Regions from separate parts of the Sporanaerobacter acetigenes DSM 13106 genome, predicted to be linked through region 2. Evidence: riboswitches for the same ligand, from Rfam matches in the RefSeq annotation. Region 2 holds a riboswitch; each other region holds the start of a gene.
The links. A riboswitch is a leader RNA that binds a small molecule or an ion and turns the genes downstream of it on or off. The one in region 2 is predicted to bind cobalamin.

Region 1 (2,205 bases), on a different contig from region 2:
AAGTCAATTGGATTTTCTCCCTACAATACTAAATATCATGGGAATTGAAAATGAAAAGGGAATTATGTTTGGACTAGATTTGCTGAATTCGGAAGATCAAATTGTAGCTCAACAAATTCACATGAGAAAAGGTTCCTTTATAGATGATGAAAAGATGTTTGTCATGTCTAGGGATGGAATATTTGACCACAGTAGAGCCATAGATTTAAAGACTAGAAAGTCCATACCACTGGAAGAGTGTAGAGAAGGATATGGAAGAGCCATATCTGAAATAGACAAATCTAAATATATTTTAAATAATGATCTTATTGGGAGTATAATCAATGGTTCAGATGAAATAATAGCCAAAGAACCTGAAGAAAAACTAGAAATTCAAAACAAAAACACTATAGGATTTGCAGCAGATACAAAGGCTAAATTGGATGAATACTATGAAGATGGTCTTAGACTTATGGAAGTAGATTTGGAATGGACAACTGATGAAAGATTGATAGTAAATTGTGACAATGGGATGACCGTTGAAGAATTGGAACAATGGATGGAAGACCACACCGATGCCTATATAATCACAGATATGGTTGGAGATAATTCCAAAGCCATGAAATATATAAAGTACAATTTAAAAGAAGTAAAGACTAGATTCATTCCACAAGTAAAAGATATGGAAGAATACTATCTAGTATATACCAAAGGTTTCAAAAACATCATATTTAAAATACCTGATGACAAATACACAGATAAAGAAATACTAGAATTTGTAAAACTATATGATCACTTTGGAATAGCCATATCAGAATACAGAGCAAACAGGGGCCTTCTAAGGAAACTTCAAAAACAAGGCCTCACCACATATATATACTGAGACAGCGGGGACGCTGAGACAGCGGGGACGGTTCTCACTGTCGCAAAATCACCATGATAGACAAAAACCTTTGGAAAAGTATGTGTTGCCTTAAATCAAGATATGGTATATAATGGTGTTAGTTAAAAAATTGAATAAAAATATTTAGGTTCTTTGTATTGGCAAAGATTAAAAGGGAATCAGGTGAAAATCCTGAACGGACCGGCCACTGTAAATGGAGAGTGATTTTTCAATATGCCACTGAGAGTATTCTTGGGAAGGTGAAAGAGAGCTATGAACCATAAGTCAGGAGAACTGCCTAAATAAATTATCTTCATTAACCTTCTTGGATTAGGGTATTGTGATGAATATTTATAATTTTGATATTATTTTAAAGTCTTAAATTCCTTAGAGGGTTTAAGACTTTAAATTTTTAAGGGGGTTGGTTTAATGATAGATGAAAAAAATTCAACGATGGAGCTAACTAATAGGGAAAGAAAGCTCATAGAGATAATAAGAAAAACAGAGTTTGGAGAAATCAATATTATAGTTCAAGACAGTGAACCTATAAGAATCCAAGAATTAAAGAAATCAATAAAACTATAAAATATGCTGACCAGAAAACTGGAGGCACTACTTATAAAAAAGGTAGTGTTTTTTTTGTTTTCATGAAAGGAAAAGAAGTAGGAGGTTAATGATATGAAAAACAAAAAGTTTTTCTTGTTACTACTTTTGATAGCAGCAATAATAGTAGGCGGGGTTCATGTATTTGACATAATAGGTAATTACTTTTTTAATGAAGAAGCATTTGCTAAATCTAATAAACTTGAAATTGAATATTGGATAGATCCAAATGCAAAAGAAATAGAAAAAGATGAAGATAACTATTCTTTGTTAGCTCAACTTAGATCTCAAAAAAACAAAATTCATACAGAAAAACAAGAAAATATAGAAGAAATAGCAGAAATAGAATCAGAATCTAAAAATAATAAAAAATCTGTGTGGGAAAAATTATTAGAATCAAAAAAAGAAAATAAAACATCTACAAGAGATGAAGTTAAAAAAATAGCTAAAAAAGGTAAAGAAGACAATATAGATAAGGAAATAATTGAAGAAGCTGAACCAGTTAATAGTTTTCAAGAAGAAATAAAAAAAGCAATAGAGAAACAGAAAGATAAGCTAAACAAAGATAAAGGCAGCAATGAAAAAGAAAAGCAGACTACAAAAGAAGAAGAAAGACAAAAGGCTATAAAAGAGGCAAAAAAAGAAAAAGAAAGAAAGAAAAAAGAAGAAAGAGAACGTGAAAAAAAGGAAAATATTGTAACAATGCAGATTCGTTGTGATACAGCAGTAGCAAAAGGGAT
Region 2 (2,205 bases):
TAAAATATATCCAATAGCTCCAGCACCAATAGCTACTTGTACCGAAAACAACAAACTTTCAATTTCTCCACTTGGTGGTTCCCAAAGGCTGTCAAACCATGGTTCATAATCTGGATCTATTTCACCTATTATATCTTCAGCTGCATCGTCAGCGCCACCAAATTCAGAACTACCCATAAATATTAGAGGTACTATAATTATTACAATTGCCAATATAAATAACCATATATTTTTTTTATTTGATGATTTCATTTCCAAGCACCCCTTCCTCATTGTATTCAAGCAATAAATTGTAAATTATGCTTGTTAAGATGCCTTCTACTATTGCTAAAGGTATTTGTGTCACAGCAAATATACTCAAAAATTTTCCCATGGAACCTAAGAAGCCTGAAACTTTATCTGGAAAAGCCAAAGAAAGCTGAATGGAAGTGATGACATATGTGGCTAGATCCCCCAGTGCTGACGCTATAAATACAGATACCGAAGTTTTTACATTTCTCTTTTTTAAAAATTTAAACAATCCATAAGATACTAGTGGTCCTACCACCGCCATAGAAAAAGTATTCGCTCCCAAAGTAGTTAGCCCACCATGAGCAAGTAACAATGCTTGAAAAAGTAATACTATGATTCCAACAACAGTCATGGTAGTAGGTCCAAACAAAATTGCTCCTAATCCCACACCAGTAGGGTGAGAACAACTGCCTGTTACAGAAGGAATTTTAAGTGCTGACAATACAAATACAAATCCTCCTGCCAACCCTAAAAGCACCTTTCTATTTGTATCTTCCTTAAATACTTTGTTGACTCTGTTTATACCAACAATCAAAAATGGTAACGTAACAATCGTCCAAAAAATTGCCCACTTCACAGGCAAAAACCCTTCCATTATATGCATAGCATTAGATATAGAAGGAGCTAAAACTAGAAGTAAAAACATAAAGGATAATAAATACTTCTTGTTTTTCATAAAAACACCTCACTTTTTGTATTAAAAAAATCCCCAACTTCAGTTTAGGGATTTTTTTCCATATACGTTGAAAAACCAACAAAAAAGCTCAGACTTCCCACCGAAGACTTACTCAAAAAAGCCATAGGCAGGTCTCCTGACTTGTGGATCATCCTACTTTCAATGCCTTCCCAGAAAAAATCCAGTGGACTATATTGATTTCGTACCCACTTACAGTAGCGGGGGCTGCATCGGATTTTCACCGATTTCCCTTTTAATACTTTATGCAAAACATAACCTATACTTTTCTCATATTCACTTTTTCATAAATAACATTATCACAAGAAAAAGAATCTTTCAACATATATATTCCAAAATACTTATTTCCCGTCACAATAGTATGATATTAATATGTCAATATTATGTTGACAAAATAGCCCTTCTTGTATATAATGAGGTAAAATATATTGATATTTAAGGAGCATAATATGAAAATAACTCAAGAAGCTGATTATGGACTGAGAGTAGTAGCTTACCTATCAAAATTGGGACCAGGAGCAAAATTGAGTGCTAATATAATATCTGAAAAACAAAATATACCGTTAAGGTTTCTTTTAAAACTTCTTCAAAAATTGAGAGATGCAAATATAGTAGAATCATTCATGGGAGTTAAAGGTGGCTATGCTCTAAAAAAAGCACCTAGTGAAATAACTTTAAAAGATGTTATAGAAGCCATAGAAGGACCTATTTACTTAAATCGATGTCTTGAACATCCAGAAGAATGTAACAACGAAGGCCCAGAAAAATGTCCTGTACATAAAACTTTGGAAGAAATTCAAGAGAATTTTAAAAATGATTTAGATTCAGTATCATTTCAAGATATCATAGACAGATGCAAAGAATAGGGGAAAACCCCTATTCTTTTTTTATTGTTCTTCTACTTCCCATTTTTTTGATCTTTCAATTGCCATTTCCCATCCTGCATATATCTTTTCTCTATGCTCCTCATTCATTTCTGGATTAAATATTCTGTCTACATTCCATTTTGTAGATATTTCTTCTGTGTCTTTCCAGAAACCTACTGCTAATCCTGCTAAATATGCTGCTCCTAGTGCTGTAGTTTCTATAACTTTTGGTCTGTGAACAGGTACTCCTAATATATCTGACTGGAATTGCATTAGGAAATTATTTGCCACAGCACCACCATCTACTTTTAATGCTTTTAGGGCTATTCCTGAATCTTCTTCCATTGCCTGTAA
Region 3 (2,205 bases), on a different contig from region 2:
TTCTGTTGGAGCGTTGAATGGTGCCATGTTGGTTCAAGGCGAATATGAGAAAGCCTATGAACTTTGGTACAATATGACTTATTCACGAGTCATAGAAGCCAATGATGAGAAAATAGAAAAAATAAAAAATGGGAAGATGAGTAGAAGTGATATAAAAAACTTAGCAGGGGCAATTAAAGGAGTTATAAATGATGGAGGATTAGATATAACTCCTTTGAGAAATTTGTTAGAAGAAGTAATAGATGAAGAAAAAATTAGAAATTCAGGAAAGGATTTTGGCATAGTCACAGTATCCCTTTCAGATTTAAAACCTGTGGAAATATATATTGAAGATATCCCTAAAGGAATGCTTGTAGATTATTTAATTGCTAGTGCATATTTTCCTGTATTTAAAAAAGAAAAAATAGATGGGAAAAAGTATATAGATGGAGGAGTTTACAACAATCTTCCTATAAATTTGCTTTCGGATAAAGGATATAAAGATTTAATTGCTATAAGGACTCATGGGGTAGGGAGAGCTAAAAAATTTGACACTAAAGATTTAAATATTATATATATTTCGCCCAATGAGGATTTAGGGAAAACCTTAGATTTTGACAGTGAAACAGCTAGAAGGGATTTGCAACTTGGATATTATGATGGAATAAAGGCTTTGAGAAAACTTAAGGGCTATAAATACTATATTGAACCTAAAAGAGATGAAGAATATTTTTTAAATACTCTATTAAATTTAGGTGAAGACAAAATTTTAGAGATAGGACAAGTTCTTGGTATAGAAAATGTACCTTATAGAAGGGCTTTGTTTGAGTTTATAATGCCAAAGATAAGTGAAATTTTAGGAACAGATAAAGAAAATGATTATGAAGATATTGTCATAAGATTCCTCGAAATATTGGCAGAAAAATATGATATAGAAAAATTCAAGATATATTCTTATGATGAATTTTTAGATATTGTCAAGAAACAATATAAAGAAAGAGAAATAAAAGAAGACAATGGAGGAATATTAGCTAAAGTTGTAAAAAAAGTAGATTTTCTTTCTGCATTGAACAAAGATGAAACAACTTTAAACATTGCGGATATCATATTTTAAAGCATGGGGACGAATCTATTTGACATAAAATAAATAAGAATGATATTATTAAATTGAAAATAGAATAGTGGTTTAGGTGCCCTATGGGTTAAAAGGGAAAGTGGTGAAATTCCACTACAGCCCCCGCTACTGTAAATGGTGACGAATTCCATATCCACTGGCTTTGCTGGGAAGGAGGAAAGAGGATTTAGCCATGAGTCAGGAAACCTGCCTGAACTAAAAGCATTCTTTCGGAGGGAAAGGTAGTGTTTGTTTTTGGTTTATAGGCAAGAGAACTTCGAGAAGGTTCTCTTTTTTTTGGAGGTGAGAAAGTGACAAGTATTATGGTACAAGGTACTACTTCTTCTGCAGGAAAGAGTATGCTTTGCACAGCATTGTGTAGAATATTTGTAGAAGATGGATTTACTGTATTTCCATTTAAATCTCAAAACATGTCATCTAAGTCTTATATCCTTGAAGATGACCGTGAAATAAGTACAGCACAAGCACTTCAAGCTGCTGCTGCTAGACTTAAGCCAGATTCAAGAATGAATCCCATTCTTTTGAAGCCTACTGGAGATAGAACTAGTCAAGTTTTTATAGATGGCGAAAATAAATATACTATGGATGCGGTAGAATATTTTAAATTTAAAAGTAGTTTAAAACCTATGATATTAAAGACGTTTAAAGAAATTGAGAGCACTTATGATGTAGTAGTCATAGAAGGGGCAGGGAGTCCAGCAGAAATAAATTTAAAGGAAAATGATATTGTAAATATGGGTATGGCTGAAATGGCAGATTCTCCAGTATTGTTGATAGCTGATATAGATAGAGGAGGTGTATTTGCATCTCTCTATGGAACAGTAATGCTTTTAGAGGAAGAAGAAAGGAAGAGAATAAAAGGACTTGTCATAAATAAGTTTAGAGGAGATATATCTCTTTTACAATCAGGCATAGACATGATAGAAAAACTAATTCATATTCCTGTAGTTGGAACTATTCCCTATGTTCATTTGGAACTTGAAGATGAAGATAGTCTTTTAGATTATGAAAAGAATTGCAATAGCAAAGAACAAAGGGAATGGGAAAGAGAAGAAGAGATATCTAAACTTGCAAAGGTAGTTAGAGAAAAT
Region 4 (2,205 bases), on a different contig from region 2:
CCATACCTAAATCCATATTTGTTCCTTCCAATCTAATTACAAGTGGAATATTTAATGCCAACTCTTTAGTTGCATTTACAATTCCCTTGGCAATAACATCACATTTCATTATTCCGCCAAATATATTGACAAAAATCCCCTTAACTCTGGAATCAGATATTATTATTTTAAATGCATTGGTTACATTTTCTTCTGTTGCTCCTCCTCCAACATCTAAAAAGTTTGCTGGTTCTCCCCCATAATACTTGATAGTATCCATTGTAGCCATTGCCAATCCTGCTCCATTAACTACACATCCAATATTGCCGTCCAAAGATATATATGACAATCCATACTTTGATGCTTCTATCTCTTTTTCATTTTCTTCACTTAAATCCCTATAATTACATATATCTCTATTTCTATATAGACCATTTTCATCAAAGTTCATTTTTGCATCTAAAGCTAACAATTGTTTATCTTCCGTTACTACTAAAGGATTTATTTCTAGCAGTGTACAATCTTTATCTACAAAACATTTATATAAATTCATAACAACCTCTACAAATTGATTTATCAACTCCTGTGGAATATTGATATTAAGGCCTATCCTCTTAGCTTGGAATTCTAATACTCCAAGTAATGGATCAATAGATTCTGTAAATATCATATCAGGCTTTTCTTTTGATATTTCTTCAATATCAGTTCCACCTTCTTCAGAAGCTATAAGAGTTATCTTTGACTTTTCTCTATCTAAAACAAAAGCTAAGTAGTATTCTTTAAAAATATCGCAACCTTCTTCAATCAAAACAGCCTTTACTTTCTTTCCTTTAGGCCCAGTTTGAGGTGTCACTAAGATTTTACCTATTAACTCTTTAGAATACTTCTTGACATCATCTATTGAATTTGCTATTTTTATACCTCCAGCCTTTCCCCTACCTCCAGCATGAATTTGTGATTTCACTACTGCAATATCAGTACCTATTCTCCAAGCAGCTCTCTCAGCATCTTCTGGATCATAAATAACTCTACCATTAGGTACTGGTATACAGAAGCTTCTCAATATCTCTTTTGCTTGATACTCATGAATATTCATACTTTTCCCTCCCATTTCTTGTAGTATAAAATGAAAAAACTCAGCAAAAATTTGCTGAGTTATTACCACGGGATTGTAGACATAAAGAAAAAAATCTTTCTATTGTTATAGAAAGAGCATTATTAATAATCAGATTAAGCACACATATTTAATACATATGAATAAATCATATGCTTAACCTACTTTTAATAGCATCTCCCCATCCTCGTGAGTAATAAACAGCTTTTCCCATTGGCAGGTCTCCTGACTTAAGAATAACAAACCTTAAACCTTCCCATACTTTTAAGTACAGTGGTAAACTTAAGGTTCTATCTATCACAGTGGCGGGACCGTGTCGGAATTCAACCGAACTTCCCTTTTAAACAATCATTAAGATTGTACCAAATGGTCACTATATTAAATTCTAAATAGATACTATCATGAAAAATTATAACTGTCAATTGATATGTCGAAAACGAAACTTTACTATACTTCTCAATGTAACTAAATCTAACAAAAATATAACAAAAATTCGAAGATAAAATCCAATAAAGAAACCATTAATACCAAATTTAGGGTTCCCAACAAGAAAATATACTAAAAGTAGTTGAATACTCATGCCTATCAATCGATTTATTGTTATAGCAGTATGTTTGTTTAGACCTTGAAGAATGCCAGAGAAAGTATGCTGTAGTGCCATAAATACAGTGCTATAGCTAAGAATTCGTAAATATTCTCCTACTTTTTTATCATTATATAGAAAAACAGCTAATGGTTCAGAGAAAAGTCTATAAAGAATAGATAATGGAATAGATATAATTAAGGTGATTTTAATAGCAAACAATATATCCGCTTTCATATTTCTATAGTTTTTCAAAGCCATTTGCTCAGATAAACTAGGAACAATATTAATAACCAGTGATTGTTAAGGGTCCTGCTATTTTTATTATTTGATTTAATATATCAATTGAATTTAATTGTATATAACAAGGATAAGAAGATTTTTTATTTTCCCTTTTATAAGCAAGTATTAGCCAAATTAATCCGAAAAACTCACCAATACTTATTCCACATATAGCTACTAAGACTCCAAATTCCAGTTCTACAGGATAAGAATAGTGGAGGAATCCTAAAACAATCAAAAACCTAGA

Region 1: another riboswitch for cobalamin. It lies ahead of BUA21_RS04495 (DUF2292 domain-containing protein); the one in region 2 lies ahead of BUA21_RS10495 (energy-coupling factor ABC transporter permease).
Region 3: another riboswitch for cobalamin. It lies ahead of BUA21_RS09640 (cobyric acid synthase); the one in region 2 lies ahead of BUA21_RS10495 (energy-coupling factor ABC transporter permease).
Region 4: another riboswitch for cobalamin. It lies ahead of sucC (ADP-forming succinate--CoA ligase subunit beta); the one in region 2 lies ahead of BUA21_RS10495 (energy-coupling factor ABC transporter permease).

What each region holds. Positions count from the first base shown of each region.
Region 1 covers NZ_FQXR01000004.1:105,695-107,899, reverse strand. The annotation lists gene BUA21_RS04500 (sulfatase-like hydrolase/transferase) at 1-862, shown strand, start outside; cobalamin riboswitch at 992-1,178, shown strand; gene BUA21_RS04495 (DUF2292 domain-containing protein) at 1,292-1,447, shown strand; gene BUA21_RS14890 (DUF4430 domain-containing protein) at 1,541-2,205, shown strand, end outside.
Region 2 covers NZ_FQXR01000011.1:8,187-10,391, reverse strand. The annotation lists gene BUA21_RS10500 (energy-coupling factor ABC transporter substrate-binding protein) at 1-252, opposite strand, end outside; gene BUA21_RS10495 (energy-coupling factor ABC transporter permease) at 236-967, opposite strand; cobalamin riboswitch at 1,077-1,263, opposite strand; gene BUA21_RS10490 (RrF2 family transcriptional regulator) at 1,435-1,851, shown strand; gene glpK (glycerol kinase GlpK) at 1,873-2,205, opposite strand, start outside.
Region 3 covers NZ_FQXR01000009.1:27,150-29,354, forward strand. The annotation lists gene BUA21_RS09635 (patatin-like phospholipase family protein) at 1-1,093, shown strand, start outside; cobalamin riboswitch at 1,151-1,322, shown strand; gene BUA21_RS09640 (cobyric acid synthase) at 1,405-2,205, shown strand, end outside.
Region 4 covers NZ_FQXR01000002.1:99,635-101,839, forward strand. The annotation lists gene sucC (ADP-forming succinate--CoA ligase subunit beta) at 1-1,075, opposite strand, end outside; cobalamin riboswitch at 1,292-1,475, opposite strand; gene BUA21_RS00495 (MATE family efflux transporter) at 1,512-1,931, opposite strand; gene BUA21_RS00500 (oligosaccharide flippase family protein) at 1,963-2,205, opposite strand, start outside.